2 regions of the Kribbella sp. NPDC004536 genome follow, and region 2 is predicted to be linked to the other one. Evidence: riboswitches for the same ligand, from Rfam matches in the RefSeq annotation. Region 2 holds a riboswitch; the other holds the start of a gene.

Region 1 (7,212 bases), 610 kb from region 2:
GCGGCATGACGGTCGGCGCCAAACTCGCCGGCCCGGTGGAGTCGAAGCTCGGTACGCGGTTGGTGATGCTCGCCGGGTTCGTGGTGATGGCCGCCGGCTTCGTCGCCGGCGCGTTCACCGGCCTCGGCTCCGGCTACGGCTTCACCGCGAGCTGGATCGTCGTCGTCGGCTTCGGTCTCGGCTGTTCGATGCCCCAGGCAATGAACGCCGCCCTCGGCGTCCTCGACCCCGAACGCGCCGGCACCGGCTCAGCCCTCCTGCAAACCTTCCGCCAGGTCGGCGGCACGGTAGGCGTCGCCGTCATCGGCACCGTCCTGAACTCGGTCTACCGCCACCACGTCGACACCACCGGCCTGCCCGCACAGTTGGCCGATGCGGCGCAGCGGAGTCTCGCCGGCGGACTCGCGGCCGCCGCCAAGGCCGGCTCACCGGCGCTCGCGGCGAACGTACGGGACGCGTTCCTCACCAGCCTCAACATCACGATGTGGGTCTCCGCCGGCATCGCGGTCGCCGGCGCCTTCCTCGCAGCCGTACTGATGCCGAAACACGCCGTACAGGCGTCGGCGGCGGACGCGATTCGATCCAGATGAAAAGGTCTTCCGAGCTCTGTGCCTGCGGCTGTTAACCGGTTAATGTACGTCAGCGTCCGGTGAACGACCGGTCACGGAGGGGAGCGCTGATGGACTGGACGAACCGTGAAAAGTTGGGAGTAGGGACCCTCGCCGCGCGGGCCGCGATTCCGGTTCCGGAGCCGGCCGGCCCCTTGGTCGTCTCGCCTGAGTTCGCTTCGGCGTACCACCAGGATCTGGACGACCTCGCGCCGGTCCGGTACGGCCGGTGGGGGCATCGGTCGGCAGATCAGCTCGAGGATGCGCTGGGGGCACTCGATCGTGGCCGGTCGGTCGTCTTCAACAGTGGGATGGCGGCAGTGTCGGCCGTACTGCTCGGACTGCTGCGGCCCGCCGACCGGTTGGTGCTGTTCGAGGGCGGGACCTACTACGAGACCCGGCAGATCGCCGATCAGCTCGCTGGGCGGGGCATCGAGACCGCTGTGCTCGACACCACGGCCGACCTGCCGGCCGCCGTCGCCGGGGCTCGTCTCGTCGTGGTCGAGTCCCCGAGCAATCCGCTGCTGGAGCTCTACGACCTGCGCGAGATCAGCCAGATCGCGCACGCGGCGGGCGCATTGGTGGCGGTGGACAACTCGGTTGCCTCGCCACTGGGTCAGTGTCCGCTGGACCTGGGCGCGGATCTGGTGATGTGCAGCGATGCCAAGGTCGTCGGTGGTCATCACGACCTGGTGCTCGGCCATGTCAGCGCCCGCGACCCCGCGTTGCTGACGGCGTTGCGGGACTGGCGTTATCTGCACGGCGGCATTCCGGCCGCCTTCACCTGCTGGCTGGCGCTCCGGTCGATCGGGACTCTGGAACTGCGGGTGCAACGGCAGAATGCGAACGCGGCGGCTCTGGTGAAGCTGCTCGCGACGCGCGCCGAGGTGACCGGATTGCGCTGGCCGGGTTCGCCGTCCGATCCGCAGTACCAGCTCGCGTCCCGGCAGATGACGCTCGGCGGTGGTCTGCTGGCCTTCCGCTTGCCCGGTCGCGCGTACCTGCATCGGTTCCTCCGCGCGAGCCGCTTGATCGCAGCCGCCACCAGTTACGGCGGTCTGCAGTCGACCGCCAACGACATCGGTGCGTGGCCGCATCTCGCAGTGCCCGCCGGGCTGGTGCGGATCTCATGTGGCTGTGAGGCGACGGCCGATCTGGTCGGCGACGTACGGGACGCACTCGACAAGGCCGCGGTGTCATGACCCATCTGCTGCTCGTCGGTGCCTGGCCGGAGCTGGCCGCCCGGCTCGTCGGACTGCCCGGTCGCGTCACGCTGCTCCAGCTCGACGGGATGCCCGGTGGCTACGACCTCGCGCCGTATCAGCGATGGGCCGCCGGGCTGCGGGTGGCGCGCTGGGATCAGCCGGCGGAGATCCTCGAAACCGCCGCCGCTGTGCATCGGCGTGATCCCCTCGACGTCGTGGCCGGGTACGGCGAGTTCGCGTTGCCCGCGGTGGCCGCGATCTCCGCGCAGCTCGGGATCCGGTCCGTCCCGGGGCCGGCGGATCAGCGACCGGGAAAGAGCGCTCAGCGGGAGCTGCTCGCGGCCGGAGGGTGCCGGCCGGTTCGGCACCGGCTGTGTTCCGATCCGGCCGAGGTGCGTGCCTTCGCCGCGACGGGCCCGATCGTTCTCAAACCGGACTTGGGCAACGGAAGCCTGGGCGTCTTCGCCGTCGACCGCGCCGAGCAGGCCGAGGAGGGCTGGCGATGGGTCCACGCGGCCGGTCTGGGTGCGGTGCTCGCGGAGGAGCGCTTGTCCGGGCCGGAGTTCAGCGTCGAGACCCGATCGGTCGCCGGCCGGCACGAGGCCCTGATGGTGACCGAGAAGTTCACCTCCGGGCCGCCGCATTTCGTCGAGGTCGGTCATCTCATGCCGGCCCGGGGCGACGTCGACGAGCTACGGACCGAGGCGCTCCGAGCCTTGACAGCGCTGGGACACGTCGACGGGCCGGCGCATGTGGAACTCATGCTGACCGACGACGGACCCAAGGTCGTCGAGGTCAACCGCCGGCTCGGTGGTGACCGTATCTGGGAACTGCTGCAGCTGAGCACCGGCGTTGACGTCTTGCGTCAGGTACTGCTCGATGCCCTCGATCCCAGCACGGATCCGGTCGGCCGTGCGGCCCGGGCGGCGGCGGCCATCCGATTCGTCCATGGCGACCGCGAGCTGTTCGCCGACGGGCTGCCCGCACAGCCGCCGGATCCGATCGATGCACTGGACGGACTGATCCGATGGCGTTGGGAGCCGACCACGTACCATCGCCGGCTCGGTTATGTCCTGACGTACGGCGCTGATCCGACCGAGGCGGCCGGTATCGCCGAGCAGGTGTGCAAGGCGTTGCCGAGTCATCCGCCGGCCGGAACAGTCACGGGCTGACGCTGCCCGCCCTCGGGAGGGCGGGCAGCAGGTGATCAGTTGAGCTCGAGGCCCGGGTAGAGCGGGTGCTTGTCGAGGATTTCGGCGGAGGCGGCGCGGGTCTTGTCGGCGACGCCGTCGGCCAGGACGTACTTCGCCTTCGACGGGGCGCCGGCGGAGGTGGTGGTCGGGGTGGTCGCGGACAGTACGTCGACGATCAGCTCGGCCACCCGGTCGAACTCGTCGGCGCCGAAGCCGCGGGTGGTGAGGGCCGGCGTACCGATCCGGACGCCGGAGGTGTACCAGGCGCCGTTCGGGTCGCGCGGTACGGCGTTGCGGTTGGTGACGATGCCCGCGTCGAGGAGAGCGGACTCGGCCTGGCGGCCGGTGATGCCGTACGACGAGACGTCGAGCAGGACGAGGTGGTTCTCCGTACCGTCCGTCACGAGCTTCACGCCGCGCTTCATCAGGCCCTCGGCGAGCGTGACCGCGTTGTCGGCGACGGCCTGCGCGTACTGCTGGAACGACGGCTGGCGGGCCTCGGCCAGCGCGACCGCCTTCGCGGCCATCGTCTGGCTGAGCGGGCCGCCGAGCACCATCGGGCAGCCGCGGTCGACGGACTCGGCGTACTCGGGCTGGCAGAGCACCATGCCGCCGCGCGGGCCGCGCAGCGACTTGTGCGTGGTCGTCGTGGTGACGTGCGCGTGCGGCACCGGGTCGAAGTCGCCGGCGAACACCTTGCCCGCGACCAGGCCGGCGAAGTGCGCCATGTCGACCATCAGGGTGGCGCCGACCTCGTCGGCGATCTCGCGCATCTTCGCGAAGTTCACCTTGCGCGGGTACGCCGAGTAGCCGGCGATCAGGATCAGCGGCTTGAACTCACGGGCCGCCGCGGCGACCGCGTCGTAGTCGAGCAGCCCGGTCTCCGGGTCGGTGCCGTACGAGTGCTGGTTGAACATCTTGCCGGAGATGTTCGGGCGGAAGCCGTGCGTGAGGTGGCCGCCGGCGTCCAGCGACATACCGAGCATCTTCTGGTCGCCGAGCGCCTTGCGGAGCTTGGTCCAGTCCTCCTCGGTCAGGTCGTTGACGTGCTTCGCGCCGGCCTCGGCGAGCGCCGGGGACTCGATCCGCTGCGCCAGGATCGCCCAGAACGCGACCAGGTTCGCGTCGATGCCGGAGTGCGGCTGGACGTAGGCGTGCGGCGCGCCGAACAACGCCTGCGCGTGGTCGGCGGCGGTCTGCTCGACGGTGTCGACGTTCTGGCAGCCGGCGTAGAAGCGGTGCCCGACGGTGCCCTCGGCGTACTTGTCCGACAGCCAGTTGCCCATCGTCAGCAAGGTGGCGGGGGAGGCGTAGTTCTCACTGGCGATCAGCTTCAGCGAGGACCGCTGGTCGGCCAGTTCGGCCTTGATCGCGCCGGCGATCGTGGGCTCGACCGCGGCGATCACCTGCAGCGCGTTGTTGTACGCTGCGGACGCGGCGGCGGCATCGAAGGATGCTGTGTTGTCGATGGGTTGAGGCATCGTTGTCTCTCCTGCGGGTTTTGCAGTGGTTCGAAGGCACCCAGGCGCACGGTGCCGACGGGTTTCGCTCCCCGGTGGTTATCCACCTTCAGCGCGCCAGTCGCGACGCCGCTCACCCTATCGTGCGCTCGACGATCCTCTCGAACGGAGTCGTCCTCGGCAACGTCCCGAACACACCACCCCAGTCACCGGCCAGCCGCGACGCCACAAACGCGTCGGCGACCTCCGGTGTCGAGTGCCTGAGGAGCAACGAAGCCTGCAGGCAGAGGGCCATCTGCGCGGCCAGCCGTCGCGCACCCGCTTCGGCGTTCTCGTGATCAGCAAGCGCTTGCAAGACATCCTCGACGGCGGCGTCCAGCCGCGCGTCGGCACCTCGGACGGAACCGACCTCGAGCAACCAGGCCTCGAGCGACTCCGGCTTCTGCAGGGCTCGGAGTACGTCGAGCGCGTTCACGTTGCCCGACCCTTCCCAGACCGAGTTCAGCGGCGACTCCCGGTAGAGCAGCGGCAACCCCGACTCCTCCACGTACCCGTTCCCACCGAGACACTCCAGCGCCTCCGCCACCATGAACGGCGTCCGCTTACACACCCAGAACTTGGCAAGCGGCAAAGCAATCCGCCGAAACGCCGCCGCCTGCGCGTCACCACCCGCGGCGGCATCAACTGCTGCTCCCAACCGCATCCCCAGGGCCATCGAAGCCTCGGACTCGAGCGCCAGATCCGCCAGCACGTTCTGCATCGCAGGTTTGTCCGCCAGCAGCCCACCGAAGGCCGACCGATGCCGCGTATGCCAAACCGCCTCAACGAGCGCCCGCCGCTGCAGCGCAGCCGACCCGAGCACACAGTCCAGCCGGGTAGCCGCGACCATCTCGATGATCGTCCGGACTCCGGCACCCTCGTCCCCGAGCCGGTACCCGATCGTTCCGTGGAACTCCACCTCGGACGACGCGTTCGACCGGTTCCCGAGCTTGTCCTTCAGCCGCTGCAGCGCGAACGGGTTCCGGTTGCCGTCGGCAAGAACCCGCGGCACCACGAAGCAGCTCAGCCCGTCCGGCGCCTGCGCCAGGACGAGGAACACGTCCACCTGCGGCGCGGAGCAGAACCACTTGTGCCCGTGCAGCTGGTACACGTCCCCGACCGGGGTCGCCGTCGTGATGTTCGCCCGTACGTCGGACCCGCCCTGCTTCTCGGTCATCCCCATCCCGGCCAGGACGCCGTTCTTCGCCGCGGCCGGCAGACGTCGTACGTCGTACTCCGTCGACGCCAGCTGCGGGATCCACTCCTTCGCCAGCGCCTCGTCGGCCCGCAGCGCCGGTACGGCGGCGTACGTCATCGAGATCGGGCAACCATGTCCCGGCTCGACCTGCGACCACAGGTAGAACCCGGCCGCGCGGGTCAGGTGCGGCGCGGGCGCCTCGCTCGTCCACGGTGCCGCCTGCAGCCCGAACCCGACGGCCTGCTGCATCAGCCAGTGCCAGGACGGGTGGAAGTCGACCTCGTCGACCCGGTTGCCGTACCGGTCGTGGGTCCGCAGTACGGGCGGGTTCTGGTTCGCCGGGAGGGCGTGCGCGCGGGCCTCCTCGGAGCCGGCCAGCTCGCCGATGCGGTGTAGCCCGGGATCCCCGGCGAGGTCGGCGTACGGACGCAGAGCGTCACCGAGCGCCGCGTCGCGGGTGAAGAAGTTCACGCCCCGCAGTGGGGGAGCCTGGTTCGTTACCGCGAATGGGTCCGCCATGTCAGTACGGTAAGCGGTATGGCACGTTCTGGGGCAGGACCCACTGGTGGGAGCTCCCTCTCATTGGCATGGGTCCGGAAGATCCCCGCGACGACCTGGAAGCTGCTCACCCAGACCATCGGGGTCTGTCTGCGCTACCGGGTCACCGGTCTGGCTGCGGAGGGGGCGTTCTTCGCGATCCTCTCGCTGCCGCCGCTGATCTTCGGGCTGGCCGGCTCGCTCGGTTACATCGCGAGCAAGTGGTTCGAGGTCGAGACGATCAACGACATCAAGCAGCAGATCGTCGACCTGGCGGCCCGGGCGCTGACCGACGACTCGATCAAGAGCGTCATCTCGCCGACCCTGGACCAGGTGCTGAACGGCGGCCGGCCGGACGTGATCTCGATCGGTTTCGTGCTCTCGCTGTGGTCCGGCAGCCGGGCGCTGAACGTGTTCGTCGACACCATCACGATCATGTACGGGATGGGCGGCAAGCGCGGCATCGTCCGGACCCGCGCGCTGTCCTTCAGCCTGTACTGCGCAGCGCTGGTCATCGGTGTGATCGTGCTGCCGCTGGTGCTGGCCGGTCCGGACGCCGTCAACGACCTGCTGCCCCACCGTCTCGACTTCCTGAACCAGCTGTACTGGCCCGTCGTCACGATCCTGTCTGCGGGCTTCTTGAACACCCTGTACCACCTGTCCGTTCCCGTCCGGACGCCGTGGGTCTCCGACTTGCCGGGGTCTTTCCTGGCGTTGTCGATCTGGATCCTGGGCAGCTTCGTGCTCCGGTGGATCCTGCAGAGCACAGTGGGCGGTACGTCGATCTACGGGCCACTTGCGGCGCCCATCGCCGTACTGATGTGGCTGTACATGACCGCGATCGCCGTACTGATCGGTGCTGCGCTCAATGCTGTAGTGGACCGCCTGTGGCCGCACAAGGCGCATGTCGCGGAGGTCAAGCCCGTCGCCGAGGAGGACGAGGTCGAGCCCGTGATGAAGGCGGAGCCGGAG
Region 2 (7,212 bases):
GACCGCGCTGCACGAGGTCAGCCACGACCCGTCCTGCACACACCTGCTGACGATGAAGGACGGGCGCAAGCTCACCGCGGTCCAGTTGCAGACCGAATACCTGGAGCAGGCGCGCAAGTACGTCGAGGACAAGTACGGCGACGACGCCGACCGGCAGACCAAGGACGTGCTGCACCGCTGGGAGCAGATCCTCGACCAGTTGGCGCTGGACCCGATGAAGTTGTCGGACCAGCTGGACTGGGTGGCGAAGTACAAACTGCTGCAGTCCTACCGCGATCGCGACGGCCTGGACTGGGACGACTCCAAGCTGCACCTGGTCGACCTGCAGTACGCCGACCTCCGCCCGGACAAGGGGCTCTATTACAAGTTGGTGAAATCCGGCCGGATGCAGCGGATCGTCACCGACGAGGAGATCCGGATGGCGGTCGCGCACCCGCCGACGGACACCCGGGCGTACTTCCGCGGCCGTTGCATGCAGCAGTACGCGCCGCAGGTCGCGGCCGCCTCCTGGGACTCGGTGATCTTCGATCTGCCCGGCAAGGAGTCGCTGCAGCGGATCCCGACGCTGGACCCGCTGCGGGGCACGAAAGCGCATGTCGGAGCACTTCTTGACCAATGCGACACCGCGAGTGACCTGGTTCGCACCATTACTGGGGGCGGCGCCGGGTAGGGTCGCTAGTGAAGGCCGATTTGGGCGGCCTTCCCAGCGGTTCTAGGAGGTGGCCATATGGCGAAGGACGGCGGTCAGCAGCACAAGCAGCCGAAGCGTTCGTCGACCGAGGAAGAGGTCGAGCAGGTCGAGGCGTCCGAGGACGTCCAGGAACGCAAGGAACGGCTCGACGAGGACGTCGACTCGATCCTGGACGAGATCGACGAGGTGCTCGAGGAGAACGCCGAGGAGTTCGTCCGCGGATTCGTGCAAAAGGGTGGGGAGTGAACCGCTCGATGACATCTGATGCCTCCGGCCGGCTGCCGGAAGCCTTCCTGACCCCGGGCGGCTCGTCGTTCATGGACTTCCTGGCCGGGCACGCGCCCGACCTGCTGCCCGGACGACGGTCGCTCGGGCAGGGTGACCTGTCCAGCGAAGTCCCGCACGGTACGACGATCGTGGCCGCCACCTTCCCCGGTGGCGTGATCATGGCCGGCGACCGGCGGGCCACGATGGGCAACATCATCGCCCAGCGTGACATCGAGAAGGTGTTCCCGGCCGACGAGTACTCGGCGGTCGCCTTCGCCGGCTCGGCCGGTTTCGGGATCGAGATGGTCCGGCTGTTCCAGGTCGAGCTGGAGCACTACGAGAAGCTCGAGGGCGCCACGCTGAGCCTGGACGGCAAGGCGAACCGGCTCAGCGCGCTGATCCGGGGCAACCTGCCGATGGCGATGCAGGGCCTCACCGTGGTGCCGCTGTTCGCGGGGTACGACGAGGACATCAAGGGCGGGCGGATCTTCTCCTACGACCCGACCGGCGGGCGGTACGAGGAGACCCACTTCTACAGCGTCGGTTCGGGCTCGCTGTTCGCCCGCGGCGCGCTGAAGAAGCTCTACCGCGAGGACCTGTCCGAGACCGACTGCGTGACGGTGGCGATCCAGTCCCTGATCGACGCCGCCGACGACGACTCGGCGACCGGTGGCCCGGACATGCTGCGGCGGATCTTCCCGGTGGTCGGCGTGGTCACCGCGGACGGTTACCGGCGGCTGCCCGAGGACGAGGTGGCGGCGCTCGTCGACGCGGCCTGGACCCAGCGGCACCAGCGTCCCGACGGTCCGTCAGCCCCGTCCCTGACCTGATCACCCCGAACCGACAGAGGACTCGATGAGCGTTCCCTTCTACGTCTCGCCCGAGCAGCTGATGCGGGACCGGGCGGACTTCGCCCGGAAAGGCATCGCCAAGGGCCGCAGCGCGATCGCGCTGCAATATGCCGACGGCATCCTGTTCGTCGCGGAGAACCGGTCGCCCGCGCTGCACAAGGTGGCCGAGATCTACGACCGGCTGGCCTTCGCCGCCGTCGGCCGGTACCCGGAGTTCGAGAACCTGCGGATCGCCGGCGTCCGGCTGGCGGACATGCGCGGGTACTCCTACGACCGGCGTGACGTCACCGGCCGGGCGCTGGCCAACGCGTACGCGCAGACCCTCGGCGCGATCTTCTCCTCCGGCGGCGAGAAGCCGCTCGAGGTGGAGATCCTGGTCGCCGAACTGGGCACGACCGCGGCCGACGACCAGGTCTACCGGCTCACCTACGACGGTTCGATCGCCGACGTCCAGGGGTACGCCGTGATGGGCGGCCCGGCGGACCAGGTCGCGGACTACGTCGGCGAGCACTACCGCGACGGCATCTCGCTGGCCGGCGCGCTGCGGCTCGCGGTCGACGCGCTCGCGCACGACGGCAACGAGGTCCGCGAGCTGACCCCGGACCAGCTCGAGGTCGCCGTGCTGGACCGGACCCGCACCCAGGTGCGCAAGTTCAAGCGGATCTCCGAGGAGACGGTCGCCAACATCCTCTCGGAGTCGCAGCCGGCTCCCGCCGAGGAGGCCAAGGCGGAGGAAACGACGCCGCCGGCCGACGAGGCTCCGACCGAGCCACCGGCGGACGGCGAAGCCCCGGTGGCCCCACCGGAAGACCCTGAAGACAACCGTCCACTGTGACGGACCACACCGAGAGCTCAGCCGTCACCGATCACGTGGCGGCTGAGCCGTCTCGGCCCGACGATCCCGCGCCGTGGGAGCTGCTTGGGGAGGAACCAGGCTTCCAGCGCTTCCTCACCGTGCGCCTGCGCCGCTACCGCATGCCCGACGGGCGTGAGGTCGAATGGGACGTCTTCGGGCCCGAGGCCGGGATCAGCGCCGGCATCACCGTGCTGCCGCTGACGCCGGAGGGGCGGATCGTGACGATCCGGATGTTCCGGGCCGGCCCGGACAGCGTGGTGACGAACCTTCCGGGCGGCCTGGTGGAGCCGGGGGAGGACGTCGCGGTCGCGGGAGCGCGCGAGCTCGAGGAAGAGACCGGGTACACCTGCGAGACCCTCGACGTGGTTGGCTGGCAGTGGTCCGGCGCCTCCTCGACGTTCCGCAAGTACGTCGCGATCGCCCGCGGCTGCCGCCCCGACGGCAAACAGCAACTCGACGAGGCCGAGGACTGCGTCCCGGTCGAACTCACCGTCAACGCCTTCCGCGCCGAACTCCGCAACCCCGGCGCAATGACAGGAATCGACGGCGCCTACCTGGCCCTCGACCACGCCGGCCTGCTCTAGACTCTTGGTGGGCCGCGACTGGCGTTGAGGTGGAGGAACCACCGGGGAACGGTCTGCCATCCGGCTTTGCCGCGCGCCTGGGCACCTTCGTACGTCGAGGAGTGTGCGCATGAGCGCTGAGCTGATGATCGGGACCGACCTCGCTGCCGAGCTGGTGGCCAAGGCGGCGGAGCGGGCGAGTGCCCTGCGGGAGCAGTACGGCGTGCAGCCGTGCCTGGCGACCGTGCTGGTCGGAGACGATCCGGCGTCGGCGACGTACGTACGGATGAAGCAGAACCGGTCGAAGAAGGCCGGGATCGCGTCCCGCAGCGTCGTACTGCCGGCGTCGACGACGACTGACGAGCTGGTCGCGGAGATCACCAAGCTGTCCGAGGACCCGGCCGTCCACGGGATCCTGCTCCAGCACCCGGTGCCGGCGCAGATCGACGAGCGGGCCGCGTTCGAGGCGATCGACCCGGCCAAGGACGTCGACGGCGTGACGATGCGCTCGTTCGCGGCGATGGCGTTCGGCGATCCCGGGTTCCGGTCCGCGACGCCCGGCGGGATCATGCGGCTGCTGGCGGCGTACGACGTACCGCTCGAAGGCGCGCACGCCGTCGTGATCGGCCGCAGTCCGATCCTCGGCAAGCCGGCCGGCATGTTGCTGTTGGCATCGAACGCGACCGTCACGTACGCGCACTCGCGGACCCGCGATCTGCCCGAGCTGGTCCGCACCGCCGACGTCGTGATCGCCGCCGTCGGCAAGGCGAACTTCGTCCGCGGCGACTGGCTGAAGCCGGGTGCGGTGGTCGTCGACGCCGGGTACAACGAAGGCAACGTCGGCGACGTGCACTTCGCCGAGGCGTCCGAGGTGGCGAGCCTGATCACCCCGGTCCCGGGCGGCGTCGGCCCGATGACGATCGCGCTGTTGCTGGAGCAGACGGTCGACGCTGCTGAGACGGCTGTCCACTCCTTGACTACCCTGAACTAGGGTTGGAGCAGACGAACTAGGAGGCGAGACGTGGCGGTACGGGCGATCCGGGGTGCCACCCAGCTGGACGTGGACGAGCGCGAGCATCTGCTCGAGCGGTCCGCGGAGCTGGTGAAGGCGGTCCTGGAGGCGAACGATCTGGAGAACGAGGATCTGATCAGCATCCTGTTCACCGTCACGTCCGACCTCCGGTCGGAGTTCCCGGCCGTCGCCGGCCGGCAGATCGGGCTCACCGACGTACCGCTGATGTGCATGCAGGAGATCCCCGTACCGCACGCGCTGCCGCGGGTGGTCCGGCTGATGGTGCACACCGAGTCGCCGCGCTCGCGGGACAAGATCCAGCACGTGTACCTGCACGGCGCCGTCGCGCTCCGTCCGGACCTGACCGGCGCCCAGTGAGTGGGGTACGGTGACCGAGCTCCGCGGGCCGGTCCGCATCGTCGGTACCGGGCTGATCGGTACGTCGATCGGGCTCGCGCTCGCCCGGCTCGGGGTGGTCGTGGAGCTCGTCGACGGGAACCCGGACAACGCGCTGATGGCCGAGCGGATCGGCGCCGGCTCACGGCTGGTCGAGATCGAGCCGCAGCTGGTCGTCGTCGCCGTACCGCCCGACCACGTCGGCGCGGTAGTCGCCGAGCAGCTCGAGCAGACCGACGCCGTCGTGACGGACGCGGCCAGCGTCAAGTCGAAGCCGCTCGCGGACGCGCGCAGCCTGGTGCCGGACGTCAGCCGGTACGTCGGCAGTCACCCGATGGCCGGCTCCGAACGCAACGGTCCGCTGGCGGCCCGCGCCGACCTGTTCGACGGCGCGACGTGGGCGATCACACCGCACGCGACGAGCGACGCCGACGCCGTCGACTTGGTCCGGCGGCTCGCCGAGGCCTGTGGTGCGCGTACCGTCGAGCTGTCGGTGGAGGACCACGACCTCGGCGTCGCCCGGGTCTCGCACCTCCCGCACCTGATGTCCGCGCTCGCCGCCGGCACGCTGGCCGACGCGCCGTCGTCGCACTTGGAGCTGTCCGGGCAGGGCGTCCGCGACGTCACCCGGATCGCGGCCGGCGACCCGCGGCTGTGGACCCAGATCGTGTCCGCGAACTCGACCGCGCTGACCGGCCTGCTGGAGCAGATCCGTGGCGAGCTCGACCGGCTACTCGTTGCCCTTGGCAAGGAAGAGGCGAACGACGAGCTGACCGCGATCCTCGGCCAGGGCGTGTCCGGCGCGGTCCGGGTACCGGGCAAGCACGGCACGCCGCACATCGACCTGGTCACGGTGCTGGTGACCATCCCGGACCGCCCCGGCCAGCTGGCGAAACTGTTCGCCGACGCCGCCGAGTCCGGTGCGAACGTCGAGGACCTCCGCATCGACCACAGCCCCGGCCGCCCGGTCGGTGAGGTCGAGCTGGCCGTCAAGCCCGGTTCGGTCGACCAGTTGGTCGACGTACTCACGGACCGAGGGTGGGTAGTCCACCGTTAGTTTGTCCCCGCTCGAAGGTAATCTTCGGGGCATGATCATCGCTGTGGACGGGCCGAGCGGCTCCGGTAAGTCGAGCACCGCGCGCGGAGTGGCCACCCGGCTCGGACTGCGATACCTGGACACCGGTGCGACGTACCGCGCGGTGACCTGGTCGGCGGTCGAGCGCAGGCTGGACCTGGACGACACAGCGGCGGTCGCGCAGCGCGCCCGGGAGCTGGTGCTGGAGGTCAGCACCGACCCGGAGCAGCAGTACGTGATCGCCGACGGGACCGACATCACCGCCGCGATCCGCGAGCCGCGGATCAGCGAGGTGGTCTCGAAGATCGCCACCAACCTCGACGTCCGCAAGGAGCTGATCCGGCGCCAGCGGGCCATCATCGACAAGGCCCAGACCGACGGCGGGATCGTGGTCGAGGGCCGCGACATCGCCACCGTGGTCGCCACCGACGCCGAGCTGAAGGTGCTGCTGACCGCCGACCAGGAGGCCCGGATGGCCCGCCGCGGCGCCGAGCTCGCGGCCGGATCGGTGACCGCGGCCGAGCTCCGCGACCAGATCGTCCGCCGCGACGCCGACGACTCGACCGTGTCCGAGTTCCAGGTCGCCTCCGACGGCGCCGTCACCATCGACTCCACCGACCTGACCCTGGAGGAGGTCGTCGACGTGATCAGCCGACTCGCCACGGAGAGCGTCCCTCGGGGCCGGGAGCTATGACGGCGGAACTCACCGGGCACAAGGACCTGCCCCGTACCGACGACCTCCCGCCCCTGCCGTACCGGCTCGCGCTGCCGATGCGGGCGGTGGCCCGGCCGTACTTCCGGTACAAGTACGACCTGCACATCCACCACGAGGACCGGTTCCCGCTGACCGGTCCGTTGCTGATGACACCGAACCACCTGAGCCTGCTGGACGCGCCGCTGCTCGGTGCGATGGCGCCGCGGATGCTGCACCAGCTCGGGAAGATCGAGGTGTTCGGCGGCTTCCAGGGCAGGTTCCTGCACCGGATCGGGCAGATCCCGGTCGACCGGTCGACGTACGACATGCTCGCGGTCCGCAAGTCGATCCAGGTGCTGCGGGACGGGCGGGTGCTGAACATCTACCCGGAGGGCACCCGCGGGCCGGGCGACTTCGGCCGGATCCGGATCGGGGTGGCGTACCTGGCGATGGTCACCGGTGCCCCGATCCTGCCGGTGGCGCTGATGGGTACGCGGTTGCCGGACGGTACCGTGGAGGGTCATCCGCCGGCCGGAAGCCGGATCGACATCGTGTACGGCGAGCCGTTCTCCGTGGACCGCGTACCCTTTCCCAGGAGACATACCGACGTACAGGCGGTCGCCGACCACATCGGCGACGTGCTGCGCGCCCACGTGAAGGCGGCCGTCGAAGAAACCGGCCACCCACTTCCGGGCTGGCGAGACCAGAGGGACCCTGATGACTGACCTGCCCATCGAAGTACCGACGCACGACCGTGAGGACACCGGGCCGCTGCCCGTGCTCGCGATCGTCGGCCGGCCGAACGTG

Evidence for each region. A riboswitch is a leader RNA that binds a small molecule or an ion and turns the genes downstream of it on or off. The one in region 2 is predicted to bind ZMP and ZTP.
Region 1: another riboswitch for ZMP and ZTP. It lies ahead of ACFYRU_RS22530 (glycine hydroxymethyltransferase); the one in region 2 lies ahead of ACFYRU_RS19590 (bifunctional 5,10-methylenetetrahydrofolate dehydrogenase/5,10-methenyltetrahydrofolate cyclohydrolase).

What each region holds. Positions count from the first base shown of each region.
Region 1 is NZ_JBIALY010000002.1:1,613,199-1,620,410, reverse strand. It holds gene ACFYRU_RS22545 (DHA2 family efflux MFS transporter permease subunit) at 1-590, shown strand, start outside; gene ACFYRU_RS22540 (aminotransferase class I/II-fold pyridoxal phosphate-dependent enzyme) at 680-1,810, shown strand; gene ACFYRU_RS22535 (acetyl-CoA carboxylase biotin carboxylase subunit family protein) at 1,807-2,985, shown strand; gene ACFYRU_RS22530 (glycine hydroxymethyltransferase) at 3,021-4,487, opposite strand; ZMP/ZTP riboswitch at 4,519-4,601, opposite strand; gene ACFYRU_RS22525 (acyl-CoA dehydrogenase family protein) at 4,600-6,222, opposite strand; gene ACFYRU_RS22520 (YhjD/YihY/BrkB family envelope integrity protein) at 6,241-7,212, shown strand, end outside.
Region 2 is NZ_JBIALY010000002.1:1,003,497-1,010,708, forward strand. It holds gene dop (depupylase/deamidase Dop) at 1-670, shown strand, start outside; gene ACFYRU_RS19570 (ubiquitin-like protein Pup) at 728-937, shown strand; gene prcB (proteasome subunit beta) at 946-1,788, shown strand; gene prcA (proteasome subunit alpha) at 1,814-2,644, shown strand; gene ACFYRU_RS19585 (NUDIX hydrolase) at 2,641-3,249, shown strand; ZMP/ZTP riboswitch at 3,254-3,339, shown strand; gene ACFYRU_RS19590 (bifunctional 5,10-methylenetetrahydrofolate dehydrogenase/5,10-methenyltetrahydrofolate cyclohydrolase) at 3,359-4,219, shown strand; gene aroH (chorismate mutase) at 4,250-4,618, shown strand; gene ACFYRU_RS19600 (prephenate dehydrogenase) at 4,629-5,693, shown strand; gene cmk ((d)CMP kinase) at 5,725-6,405, shown strand; gene ACFYRU_RS19610 (lysophospholipid acyltransferase family protein) at 6,402-7,130, shown strand; gene der (ribosome biogenesis GTPase Der) at 7,123-7,212, shown strand, end outside.